DNA from 4 places in the Massilia sp. TSP1-1-2 genome. Region 4 is predicted to be linked to each of the others. Evidence: predicted binding sites of a transcription regulator. Region 4 holds the regulator's gene; each other region holds the start of a gene.
What was found. Region 4 encodes LexA, which represses DNA repair genes until DNA is damaged. Its sites were predicted from a motif close to ACTGTATNNNNATACAGT; they were not measured.
Positions count from the first base shown of each region.

Region 1: ACP7BV_RS04715 (VRR-NUC domain-containing protein) is a predicted target of LexA. The motif match lies at 1,955-1,972, and genes of this name have one in related genera.
Region 2: ACP7BV_RS02680 (ATP-dependent helicase) is a predicted target of LexA. The motif match lies at 1,619-1,636, and genes of this name have one in related genera.
Region 3: recA (recombinase RecA) is a predicted target of LexA. The motif match lies at 1,131-1,148, and genes of this name have one in related genera.

Region 1 covers NZ_JAFCTU010000004.1:71,728-75,020, forward strand. The annotation lists gene ACP7BV_RS04710 (ATP-dependent DNA helicase) at 1-278, opposite strand, end outside; gene ACP7BV_RS04715 (VRR-NUC domain-containing protein) at 275-1,930, opposite strand; gene ACP7BV_RS04720 (hypothetical protein) at 2,039-2,809, opposite strand; gene ACP7BV_RS04725 (hypothetical protein) at 3,114-3,293, shown strand, end outside.
Region 2 covers NZ_JAFCTU010000002.1:167,113-170,405, reverse strand. The annotation lists gene ACP7BV_RS02695 (DUF1353 domain-containing protein) at 1-178, opposite strand, end outside; gene ACP7BV_RS02690 (hypothetical protein) at 483-659, opposite strand; gene ACP7BV_RS02685 (hypothetical protein) at 888-1,115, shown strand; gene ACP7BV_RS02680 (ATP-dependent helicase) at 1,665-3,293, shown strand, end outside.
Region 3 covers NZ_JAFCTU010000038.1:29,367-32,659, forward strand. The annotation lists gene recA (recombinase RecA) at 1-1,073, opposite strand, end outside; gene ACP7BV_RS23345 (response regulator) at 1,246-1,941, shown strand; gene ACP7BV_RS23350 (sensor histidine kinase N-terminal domain-containing protein) at 1,944-3,293, shown strand, end outside.
Region 4 covers NZ_JAFCTU010000016.1:78,201-81,493, forward strand. The annotation lists gene ACP7BV_RS15485 (tetratricopeptide repeat protein) at 1-652, shown strand, start outside; gene lexA (transcriptional repressor LexA) at 703-1,338, opposite strand; gene rpsF (30S ribosomal protein S6) at 1,706-2,110, shown strand; gene priB (primosomal replication protein N) at 2,153-2,446, shown strand; gene rpsR (30S ribosomal protein S18) at 2,479-2,769, shown strand; gene rplI (50S ribosomal protein L9) at 2,796-3,248, shown strand.

The DNA of each region.
Region 1 (3,293 bases), on a different contig from region 4:
TTGTCGGGCATGCTGGCCAGGTCGCCGCGAAAGGTCTTGATTTCTTCGAGCAGGTTCTGGTCCGGATCGTAGCCGTCGGCGCGCCCGCGCACCAGCAGTGGCCCGTGTTCGCCCGACAGGCTCACTTCGGTCTGATAGGTGGCGCCGCGCCGGCCGGTGACGACGGCGTGGCCGGCCATGCCTTCGAGCGCGGTGGGCGAGGGCGTAAAGCGCAAGTCCAGGTCGCCCTGTTTGGCGGTGAACTCGCACAGGGCGCGCACGGCGACGACGTAGCTCAAACCGGCGGCCCGGACCACTGAAGGTAGCACACCGAAATGGGCATCTGGTGCGCGGCGCAGTATTCGATCCAGCGCATCTGGTTGTCCTGCAGGCGGTCGCCCGGGCCTTTTACTTCAATCATGTTGTAGCGCCGCTCGGCGGGCCAGAACTGGATCAGGTCGGGAAAGCCGGTGCGGTTGGCCTTGATGTCGAGCAGGATGCGCTCGCACCATTTTTTCAGGTGCAGCGCGGGGATGCAGTCGAGCGCCATCTCGATCAGTTCGGCGCTGAGCGCTTCCCAGGTCACAAACGGCGACTGGATGCCGCATTTTTCGGCATAGGTGGCGCGGATGGCGGCGCGATAGGCGTCGGTGTCGAGTTCAGCCAAGCATGCCCGAAACGCCGCTTCGCGCCGCGGAAAAAAATCGGCGCTGAACAGGTCTGCCGGGCCGCGGTGGAAAGGGTGGAAAAATGCGCCGGGAATGGCGCTGAAGATGGCGCGCCAGCACAGCAGGCCGAACAGCGCGTTGATCAGCGCATTTTCGACATAGAAGACGGGCGCGTCGTCGCGCTGCAGATGGTCGCGCACCACGCCTTCGACCCACCACGCTTCCTGCGGCATCGGCATCGGCAGGTGCAGGTCCAGGCGCTGCACCGCCGGGTTGCGCCGCGACGGCGCTTTTTCGTGGCCAAGCCGGCGCGCCAGGCGCGGCCCGATGCGCGCGAGCTGCTGGCGTTCGGCGTCGCTCTCCGGCGCTTTTTGGGCCAGCGTGAGCAAGGTATGGGCGCGCTGGTATTGACCGTCTTTTTCCAGCACCCGGATGGCCCGGCCGCGCGCGCCGGGAAAGCGGCAGCGCGTGTACAAATCAATGGCGCCGGCCCAGTCCTTTTGCTTTTCAACGTGCTGGGCGATCTGGAACAGCAGCCGTTCGCGCCGGCTGTCGATCCAGTCATTGTCAAACGCCTCTGGCGGCAGGGAATGCAGCACGTCGTCCAGCGCCTCGCCAGCTTCGAAGCGCTCCTTGCAGCCATGCAGCGCGAGATAGTCGTCGACGTCGCCCCGATGGCGAAAACCGCGCGAGTGTGCGCTGAAGTCGACCTTTTCAAACTTGAATACACCCAGGTCGGAGAGCACGAACTCGGTCCAGTCCTGGCGCAGATTGCCAAAGAAAATGAGGCGCAAGCGGTCGCACAGGGGTTTGACAAGGATGCTGTAGACCACGTCGGTGGAGTCGCGGCACCAGTGCGAAAAGGCGCGCGCATCGTCAAACTGGGTACGCAGCGCTGCCAGCTGCTCGGCCTTGCGGGCGCCTTTTTCGTGCAACGACAGGCGGAAAACGGTAGCCAGCTCGTCTTTGAGCAGCAGGTCGAACAGTTCGTCGAGCGACATGACCGGGTCGCAGGAGACCCAGCCGGTGGGCAGCAAATGGCGCGCGGCCTCGACCGGGCAGCCGATTTCAGCGTAGTTGAGCTTGCTAGCGCGAAATAATGTGCCTTTGCGCATGACCATGCGCACGAGCAGGGCGCGCGCAGGCTGGGGCAGGGTCGCGAACAGGGCGATGAAGGCGCGCTCATCGTCAAGGAGCAGGTCGTCGTAACGCTCGGCGATCCATTCCAGCACCCGATGGAAATTATCGAGATAGTAAAACTCGTTTTCAAGCACTTTGCGCATCTGCACTACCGGACTTCTCTATTAACTGTGATTATATACAGTATAACTTCTGACCCCGGCAAAGCCCAGAAAATTCCCTCTTTTCGCGCGCGCTGTGGTTTTTGCCGGTCAAGGTTTCAACTTGTGCAATTCGGCGCAGCCGTGGTCCTTGGGCGTAACGGGCATGCAGGTTCCCTGAGCGCGCCCGGCCAGTTCCATCGCCACCGCCGGCGCCGAGGCGGGCAGGGGCGCTGGCGTGAGCAGCAAGATCGCCGCGATCAGGGCAACATCCGGATCGGGCGCAGGGATCGTCAGCGTGGGTTCCCGGGGTGCCGGTTTCATCGGCGCAGGCCTGATTTTTTTCTCGCGCTCGAGCAGGGCGGCCAGGGCGCGCCCGCGCAGTGCTGGTTTTTTAGGCGCGCCGGCGAGCCGGGTGGGCTGCCTGGCCTTGGCTTTCGCTTTCGCTTTCGGCTTGGTCGCCGGGTGCAGGCGTGTGGCCGGCGTCTGCGTCGGCAGCATGCCGGCAGTGCGCGCCTCATGCTGCAACGCTGGCGGAACGGGCGGTTCAGCCGGCGCGGCAGGCGGGGGTAAAGACGCCAGCTGGGCTTCGACCGAGTCCACGGTCTCGAGCCGGGCGGCGGCCACGATGACCTTGCCGTCCGGGGAATGATCGCTCTCCTGCGCCAGCAGGGCCAGCACTGCAAGCACTGCGGCTACGAGCAGCGCGCCCAAGGTCAGCATCGCCGTTTGCAAGCGGGTCAGTCGCGCCGGTTCTTCGCTGAACAATTGACGGCGATACGGCTTGGGCAGGCTGAAGTCTTTCTTGCTGACGGTGCGCCTGGGCTGCGGGGACCGCTTCGTTGGGGCGAGCGGAAAGGGTTTGTCGTCGGAAGCGTGCAAGTTCGACTCCTTGATTGGGAACCACGTTCCTAATTAGAAAGAAACTGCACGAGATCGCCATGATCTTTCTCTTGCTTCCTTCCGATTGTCCGCCCGGTGTCGCTTTTGTTTTCCGAAATGAAGCGTGCCGCACCGGTACATTGATCAGGCGCAATCGCCGTGCACTTTCGGGAACCAATAATAGACTTCGGACTACAACTCGAGGCCTGCCATGAATGCGAAAAAATTGCTTACGAGCCTCTCATGCGTTGCGGTGCTCGCCGCCTGCGCATCGACCACGCCGGCGCCGCCCGCGCCGCCTGCCATGGCCACCTTGCTGCAGCAAGCCGACAGCGCGCTCAAGTTGGGTCAGAGCGACGCCGCCGTCGCCACCCTGAAAATTGCTACCCGGGCTTACCCGCTGGAGAAGACTGCTTGGCTGCGCATTGCCCAGGTCAGCTTCGACTGCCACGAATACGGGGAGACCATCACGCATGCGAAAAAA
Region 2 (3,293 bases), on a different contig from region 4:
ACGACCATAGCGTGCGCGGAATGCTGGCGCCATTGATGACGGTGCCGGCCGGAACATCCCAGCGGCGCCCGTCCTGGTCGAGATACCAGAAATCTTCGATCACTTGCATGTCGCGGTCGTCGCCGCGGTCGGACAGCCACATGGTTTTGGGATTACCTGAAAAAGCACCATAGCTCATTATTTTTCTCCAATTGGGTGTTAAACCGATTACACGACTTGCAAGGACAGCAGCGGTACACTCACCGGAGCCATTCCCCGTTTGAACGCGCGCACGGCGCGCAGTTCACGGACGGTAGCATAATTGCCAGCATCGTCACGACCGCGCCAACGGGCGCCGCGCCCATACTGCCAGAGGCGCCGCGAAAAATAGTCATGCACCAAATCTCCGCCGGGGTCAGTTCCCCCATTACGACACGGCCTCGACCGTAACCCGGGCTACGGTCGAGGCCGTGTCGTAATGGGGGAACTGACCCCATGTGCAACTAGCCGCCGCCGATGCCGCGCATTACGCGCCCGGTGCCCCCGCATTCGGGACACGGCGCTCCGCCGGCCTGCTTGCCGCTGCCGCTGCACTGGTCGCAAATGTCTTCGGCCGCGCCTGGGGTGCCGGGCGCTGCTTCGTCGCCGGGATTGAGGATGGGATCAGTTGGAATTGCCATGCTAGCCTCGCCGTTGGAGTGGAGTGAACACCTATTCTAGGCGCGCGCGGGGGCGGGTGACGTTCAATTCCAACTAGAAAGGATCGGGACTTATTGCCGCTTCGATAGGAAGCTGACATTGACATTATCATGGTTTGGCGGATACTTCTAGGGCAGCAATCCAGGGCAGCAATCCAGGGCAGCAATGCGGTGCGTGTGGACCGTTACAGTCACGAGCAAGGATCGGCAATGACTCTCAAGCATCAGCAAGACAGCGGCGGCGCTCCTCGCGAGCGCGCCGACTACACGCGCCAGGACATGCGCCGGCGCACCATCGTCAATCAGGCGATCTCCATGCAGGAAAGCAGCAATACCGTGTCCGCCATCGAATATCTGAAGGCAAACGATATCGAGGCGGTTGTGATTGCGCGCGTCTTGCTCGAACCGATGCAGCGCAGCGCTGAAAGTTATCATTGAGTAGCGCACGTGTTGCTAACGCAACAACGCTATCTGCAACGAAATTGTCACATGCGTCCCTGCGCCGCGTCGGATCGCACCGGCGTGCGGCAGTGCTGCGCATGCGCGCCGCCGCGCACACGGTGTTGTTAAAGCAGCATTGATTTGCGCGGGGTTGAGCCGCCTGCCCAGGCCTGGTTATGCACAAAAGGGTCTTGTAGGAAATGTCCTAATATTTTTTCGGCCGTTCAAGCTTGACTTTGCAAGTCATTGATTTTAAACGCATAAAATTTTGCCTTTTGAACGGGCATTTTGTTGAAACCCGCATCGTTGCAGGCTTGCGCGCTGTCAAGGGGCGGTTATCCACAAAGTTATCCACAGCGATTGTGGATATCTGAAAAAGCCCTTAAGAAACGGCTACTTAGCGTTGAAAAGCTAATCGACTGGCAAGTTTCCGCTTACCACCGCGGGGCACCCCCGGCGCACAAGCCAGTACGCATTCTTTATTATCCTTGCTTTTGACTACTGTGTAAATGTACAGTTGTATTCTTTCTTGCCCGATTGCCCGCCATGCCCACCGCTTCCGTCGACGCCGCCCCGCTCGATCCCTTCGCCAGCCTCAATGATGCGCAGCGCGCCGCTGTAGAGCACGACATCGGCGCCGCCGACGGTACCGCGCGGCCCTTGCTGGTGATCGCGGGCGCCGGCTCGGGCAAAACCAGTACGCTGGCGCACCGGGTGGCGCGCCTGATCCTGAGCGGCGCCGATCCCCAGCGCATCTTGCTGCTGACGTTTTCGCGTCGCGCCGCCACCGAAATGACCAATCGCGCCGGCAGCGTGCTGCAGCGCGTCTTCGCGCTCGGCGCCGGCCAGGCGCCCACGCGCTTGCCGTGGGCCGGCACCTTCCACAGCATTGGCGCGCGCCTGCTGCGCGACTATGCCGGGCGCATTGGCCTGGACGACGCGTTTACCATTCACGATCGCGGCGACTCGGAAGACTTGATGGGCATGGTGCGCCACGAGATCGGCCTGACCACAACCCAGAAGCGCTTCCCCCTGAAAGGCACATGCCTGTCGATCTATTCGCGCGCGGTCAACAGTCAGGAACCCCTGGCCCTGGTGTTGCAAAGTACTTTCCCGTGGTGTAGCGAATGGGAGCCAGAGCTGAAAAACCTGTTCGGCGCCTATGTCGACGCCAAGCAGGAGCAAAACGTGCTCGACTATGACGACCTGCTGCTGTTCTGGGCCGAGATGGCCGCCGATCCCGAGCTCGGTCCGGAGATCGGCGCCCTGTTCGACCATGTGCTGGTGGACGAATACCAGGACACCAACCGCTTGCAGGCGGCCATTTTGGTGGGCATGAAGCCGGGCGGGCAGGGGGTGATGGTGGTGGGCGACGACGCCCAGTCGATTTATTCCTTCCGCGGCGCCACGGTGCGTAACATACTCGACTTCCCCAAGCAGTTCGCGCAGCCGGCGCGCATCGTCACGCTCGAGCGCAACTACCGCTCCACGCAGCCAATCCTGGACGCGTCAAACGCGCTGATCGCCGCCGCCCTCGAGCGCCACGCCAAGACCTTGTGGACCGACAAGACCTCCACGGTGCGCCCGCAACTGGTGCTGATCCCCGACGAAGCCGAGCAGGCGCGCTGGGTCTGCAACCGGATCCTGGAACAACGCGAAGCGGGCATGGCGCTGACGCAGCAGGCGGTCTTGTTTCGCGCGGCCAGCCACAGCGCCGCACTGGAACTGGAACTGATGCGCCGTAACGTTCCCTTCGTCAAGTTCGGCGGCCTCAAGTTCCTGGAAGCATCGCACATCAAGGATGTGCTGGCGGTGTTGCGCTTTGCCCAGAATCCCAGCGGGCGCATGGCGGGTTTTCGCGTGGTGCAATTGATTCCCGGCATAGGTGCGGCGACGGCCACGCGCTTGCTCGATGCGGTCGGCGAGGCGCCCGAGCCGGTGCGCGCGGTCGAAGATTTTGCCGCGCCATCCAAAAGCAGCGGCGACTGGCTGCCTTTCGTGGCGCTCTACAAAGCGTTGCGCGCACCCGGACTGCGCTGGCCGGCCGACATCGAATTGGTCAAGAACTGGTATCTGCCGCACCTGGAGCGCTTGCATGACGACGCCACGGTGCGCTGCGCCGACGTGGAACAGTTGGCGCGCCTGGCGTCCGGCTATGGTTCGCGCGAAATTTTT
Region 3 (3,293 bases), on a different contig from region 4:
TTCAGCTTGGGCGCCTTGGCCGCGACCGCCGGCTCTTCGCCTGGGAGAGGCGGCAGTTCGCGTACGCCGAGCGCGGCACGGACCTTGTTCTCGATCTCGCGCGCCAATTCCGGCCGCTCCTTGAGGTAGATACGCGCATTGTCCTTGCCCTGGCCGATGCGTTCGCCGTTGTAGCTGTACCAGGAACCGGACTTTTCGACGATCTTGTTGTCGGCGCCCAGGTCGAGGATTTCGCCCTCGCGCGAGGTGCCTGCGCCGTACAGGATGTCAAAGTGCGCTTCCTTGAACGGTGGCGCGATCTTGTTCTTGACGACCTTGACCTTGGTTTCGTTGCCGATCACTTCGTCGCCCGACTTGATGGAACCGGTGCGGCGAATGTCCAGGCGTACCGACGCGTAAAACTTGAGCGCATTGCCGCCGGTGGTGGTTTCCGGGCTGCCGAACATGACGCCAATTTTCATGCGGATCTGGTTGATGAAAATGACCAGCGTGTTGGTGCGGTTAATGGAACCGGTCAGCTTGCGCAGTGCCTGGGACATCAGGCGTGCCTGCAACCCTGGCAGCGAATCGCCCATGTCGCCTTCGATCTCGGCGCGCGGGGTGAGCGCGGCTACGGAGTCGATGACGATCAGGTCGACGCTGCCCGAACGCACCAGCGCATCGCAAATTTCCAGTGCCTGCTCGCCCGTGTCAGGCTGCGAAATGAGCAGGTCCGACAGGTTGATGCCCAGCTTTTTCGCATAGCCCACGTCCAGCGCGTGCTCGGCGTCGATAAAGGCGCAGGTGCCGCCCAGCTTTTGCATTTGCGCGATGGTCTGCAGCGTGAGCGTGGTTTTGCCCGACGATTCGGGACCGTAGATTTCCACCACGCGCCCGCGCGGCAAGCCGCCCACGCCCAGCGCGATGTCCAGACCAAGCGAACCGGTCGAGACAACCTGGACTTCTTCCACCGGGGCGTTGCCGTCCATACGCATGACGGAGCCCTTGCCAAACTGCTTTTCAATCTGCGCCAGGGCGGCGGCCAGCGCCTTGCCCTTTTCTGCAGCGTTCAATACGGTTTTCTTGTCGTCCATAATTTTCTTTCAGTCTGAAGAAGGGCGGGGTGGCGCCACAGGTACATCACAACAGGTACTGTACAAGCGTACAGTAGTTTTGGCAAGCCTAACGTGCAGACAATTTTAAAAAATTACCCGGCCTTGCCCCAAATGAAACACAATAGGCGCAAATCAAAACAGGTGCCCACGGATGCGTATTTTACTTGCCGAAGATGATAGCGTGCTTGCCGACGGACTGACGCGCTCCTTGCGTCAGTCGGGCTACGCCATCGATTGCGTCAGCAATGGCGAGGAAGCCGACACCGCTTTGTCGACCCAGGAGTTCGATCTGCTAATCCTCGACCTGGGCTTGCCCCGGCTCTCGGGCCTGGAAGTGTTGCGGCGCCTACGGGCGCGCGCCTCGCTGCTGCCGGTCCTGATCTTGACGGCGGCCGACTCGATCGAGCAGCGCGTCAATGGCCTGGACCTGGGCGCCGACGACTACATGGCCAAGCCGTTCGCGCTGTCGGAACTGGAAGCGCGGGTGCGCGCCCTGACCCGGCGCGGCGCCGGCGGCGGCCCGGCCGTGGTGCGCCATGGCCCGCTCACGTACGACCAGGTCGGGCGCAGCGCCTACATCAACGAGCAGATGCTGGACCTGTCGGCGCGTGAACTGGGCCTGCTTGAGATTTTGCTGGCGCGCGCCGGGCGCCTGGTCTCCAAGGAACAGCTGGTCGACCATTTGTGCGAATGGGGCGAGGAAGTATCGAACAACGCCATCGAAGTCTATGTGCACCGGCTGCGCAAAAAAATCGAAGTGGGCGGCGTGCGCATCGCCACCGTGCGCGGTCTGGGCTACTGCCTCGAAAAATTCGCGCCCGCAGCCGTCGACGACGCAGCGCCGTAACAGTGGATGACCGCGATGCCGGCCTGACCCAGGCCACCGCGCTGGCGCCGGATACGGTGCTGTACGTGCCGCCCAATACCGAGCCGGACGAAGACATGCAGCATTCGCTGTTTGGCGAAATCCTCGACTGGATGCTCGCGCCCCTGCTGCTGCTGTGGCCTATGAGTATCGCTATCACCTATCTGGTGGCCAAGTCGATCGCCAACCAGCCTTTCGACCATGCGCTGGAAGACAGCGTCACGGTGCTGGCCCAGCAGGTCAAGGAAGTCGACGGCAAGGTCCGCTCGCGCCTGCCCGGCAGCGCGCGCGACATCCTGCGCGCCGACGACGTCGACAATGTCTACTTCCAGATCGCCGGCCCGGACGCGGCCCACATCGACGGCGACCGCGATCTGCCGCAGCCGGCCAGTCCCGAGCACTACCGCAGCGGGCGCGTCCACTTTCGCAATGATGTCATGCACGGCACGCCGGTGCGCATCGCTTTTTCGTACGTGAACCTGGGCCCGCTGGCGGCGCGCGGCGAGGAACCGCATACGGCGCTGGTGCAGGTGGCCGAAACGCTCGACAAGCGCGCGCTGCTGGCCAATGAAATCATCAAGGGCGTGATCCTGCCCCAGTTCATCATCCTGCCGATCGTGCTGGCCCTGGTCTGGTTTGCGCTGGCGCGCGGCCTGTCGCCACTGGCGCAGCTGCAAGAACGCATCCGCGCGCGCCGCCCGGACGACCTGTCGCCCATCGATGCGCGCCAGGTGCCCGAAGAAATCTCGCCGCTGGTGGGCTCGCTCAACGACATGCTCGAGCGTCTGGCGCAAACCATCGACATGCAAAAGCGCTTCATCGCCGACGCCGCGCACCAGATGAAAACGCCGCTGGCGGGCATGCGCATGCAGTCCGAACTGGCGCTGCGCCAGGTTGATCCGGGCGAAATCCACCGCTCGCTCGAGCAGCTTGCCACCAGTTCGGAATCGGCCACGCGCCTGGTCAACCAGCTGCTGGCGCTGGCGCGCGCCGAGTACCAGCCGCAAGCCGGCCTCGCACTCCTGGAACTGGACTTGAACGGCGCCGCGCGCGCCATCGTGCACGACTGGGTGCCGGCGTCGTTCGCCGCCAAGATCGACCTCGGCTTCGAAGCCCCCGCCGGCGCGGTACTGGTGGCCGGCCACGCGCTGATGCTGCGCGAGCTGCTCTCCAACCTGATCGACAATGCGCTGCGCTACACGCCGGCGGGGGGCAGCGTGACGGTGCGCGTGCGCTACGACGGCGGGTATGCCAACCGCGCGCTGCTGGAAGTGGAAGACACCGGTCCGGGCATCGCCCCGGCCGAACGCGTCCACGTGTTCGAGCGCTTTTAC
Region 4 (3,293 bases):
CGCGGCGCAAGCCGATGACCTGTCGAGCGCGAACGCGCTCTTTGCCAAGAAGGATTATCCGCAAGCCTTGCAGTTATTTACCAAGGCCGCCAACGCCGGCAATGCCGAAGCACAGTTGCACGTTGGCGAAATGTATCTATACGGCGACGCCGGCAGCGTGGACCTGGTCAAGGCCGAGTCATGGTTCAAGAAGTCGGCCGCGAAGGGCAACAAGACGGCGCTTGCCGCGCTGGAGATGATGAAGCGGCGCGAAGCCCACAAAGAAGAGATCGCTTACTGGATGTCGAAGTACGACGGTGCTGACTTAAAGTCAGGCAAGTACCGTTGTCCGGTGCCGCGGATCCCGGCCATGTCGAAAGTGAACGATGAAATTGCCGCCGTCGCCGCCAAAGTCCAGGCCTGGCAGCTGTGCTACAACGGCTTTGTTGAAAACATCAACGCCGCCACGCCCCTGACCAAGCGCATCCCTGCCGACATTGCCGACCTGCTCACCAAAGACGAAATGGCCACCGCCACCACACACCTCGAAGGCGTGCAGGCGCGCATCGTCGAAGAAGCCCGCATCGCCTCCAAATTGCTGCTGGCCGACTACGCCGTCTGGCGCGACGCCACCGACGCCTACGTTGCCGAGCACAACCGCATGGTCAAGTAGCCACAGTCAAACAACATCTACCCCGGGGTAGATTGCGGGAATGGTTGCTGTTAGTGCCAGCTGCGCATCAGGCCGACGGCCAGGCCTTCGAGCGCGAAGTCGTCGGTTTCAGGGTCGACGCGGATGACCTTGAAATCGGGATTTTCGGGCAGCAGTTCAATAATGCCGTTGGTTTTCTTGTAGCGCTTGACGGTGACGTCTTCGCCGATCCGGGCAACGACAATCTGGCCGTTCTTGGCCGTATCGACCTTTTTTACGGCCAGCAAGTCGCCGTCCATGATGCCGGCGTCGCGCATCGACCACCCCCGTACCTTGAGCAAAAAGTCAGGCTTGGACGAGAACATCGCCGGGTCGACACTGTAAGTGGCTTCCACATGCTCCTGCGCCAAGATGGGCGAGCCGGCAGCGACGCGCCCGACCAGCGGCAGCGACATCATCAGCGAGGCCGGCACCAGCGGGATCACGTCCAGGCTGGCGCCGATCAGGCGGATGCCGCGCGACGTGCCCGGCGAAATTTCGATCGCACCCTTGCGCGCAAGCGCTTGCAGATGCTCCTCGGCCGCATTGGCCGACTTGAAGCCAAGTTCGTTGGCAATCTCGGCGCGGGTCGGTGGAAAGCCCGTGTTGTCGATCGCGTCCTTGATCAGGTTGAGGATTTGTTCTTGACGTGGTGTGAGCTTGATCATCGGTATAAGAGACTGTTTGTATAAACAGACTGTATTTTTGTACAGTATTTCGCCCAGCGCAAGTATTAAATGCGGTTTTGCCTGAATTATTTGCACTTTGACGTGTCAATTTCAGCGAATGAAGAAGATTTCATCAGCGAAGTAGCCCTTGCAGGCGGCCTCACGCGATCAGAGATCAGCTTTGCCGGCGGCCATGCCATGCTGCCCAAGCCAACTTCTTGACCACGATTTCATCCCCGGACTTTGAAGGAGCAACAAGGGCATTGCCAGCAAGCGCCATCTCGCGCTATAATTGCCGGCTTTCCCTTCCCACACTCGTCTTGACGCCGAGGTGGGCATCTGTTTAAACGTCCCTAAGGAGTTATGCATGCGTCATTATGAAATCGTCTTTATCGTCCACCCGGACCAAAGCGAGCAAGTCCCGGCGATGATCGAACGCTACAAAGCCAGCGTATCCACGCGCGGTGGTTCCATTCACCGTGTTGAAGACTGGGGTCGTCGTCAGATGGCTTACTCGATCAACAAGCTGCCAAAAGCGCACTACATCTGCATGAACATCGAATGCGACAACGAGACGCTGGTTGATCTCGAAACCGCGTTCAAATTCAATGATGCGGTGCTGCGTCACCTCACCGTTCGCATGAAGAAGGCTGAAACCACGCCATCGCCGATGATGAAATCGGTACAACGTGAAGACGCAGCCAAGAGCCACCGCTCGGAAGCTCCGGCTCCTGCCGCAGCAGCTCCAGCCCCAGTTCAAGCAGCAGCGTAATTTTTTGTTTGAAAGTCCTGAACGCGAATTGATGCCACCTCGGTGAATCAACTCCAGTTCGTAGCCCTGATTGGCGAGCGCGATGTGTTGCGCTACACCCCGGCCGGCGTGCCCATCGTGTCCGCCACCCTGATGCACAGTTCGCAGCAGGTCGAAGCAGGGGTGCCCAGGCTGACCGAGTTTGAAATTGCCGCTGTTGCAGCGGGCGAGATTTCAGGCAGGTTCAGCCAGGCCGAATTAGGCGCAGCGCACCAGTTCACGGGATTTTTGGCAAAAAAGAACCGCAGCAGCAAAAGCCTGGTGTTTCACATCATTGATTTCTGTGCCGCCGCTTAAGCGACGATACATTTTAGATACAGGAGCCTCAAATGGCATTCGGTAAAAAATTCGACAAGAACAAGCTCAAGCTTAAAGAAAAACGCAAACAACAGAACCCACTGTTCAAGCGTAAGAAATTCTGCCGCTTTACGGCAGCGAACGTAGAACAGGTCGACTACAAAGACGTCGACACGCTGAAAGACTTCGTCCAGGAAAATGGCAAAATCATGCCAGCACGCCTGACCGGTACCAAGGCGCACTACCAGCGCCAGGTTGACACCGCAATCAAGCGCGCCCGCTACCTCGCGTTGCTGCCATACACCGATCTGCACCACGCTTAAGCGCTGGCAGATAAAGGAGAACTCATATGCAAATCATTCTGTTAGAAAAAGTTGTTAACGTCGGCAATCTGGGCGACGTCGTCAAAGTCAAAGACGGTTACGCACGTAACTTCCTGATCCCGCAACGCATGGCTCGTCGTGCGACCGCTTCGGCAGTGGCAGAATTCGAAGTCAAGCGCGCTGAACTGGAAAAAGCTGCCGCTGCAAAGCTGGCCGTTTCCCAGGCTGAGGGCGAAAAGCTGTCGGGCATGACCATCGCTATCGCTCAAAAAGCGGGCGTCGATGGCCGTCTGTTCGGTTCGGTCACCAACTTCGACATCGCTGAAGCGCTGACAAAGGCTGGTTTCGCGGTTGAAAAGGCACAAGTACGCATGCCTACCGGCCCATTGAAGACGACCGGCGAGCACGCTGTTGCTGTCGCTCTGCACACCGACGTGGTTGTTGAAATCACGATCGCTGTTACCGGCGAAGCTGCTTAAAGCACGAAGCGCCATCAAGCAGCAACATGCTGCTGCATTACAAAA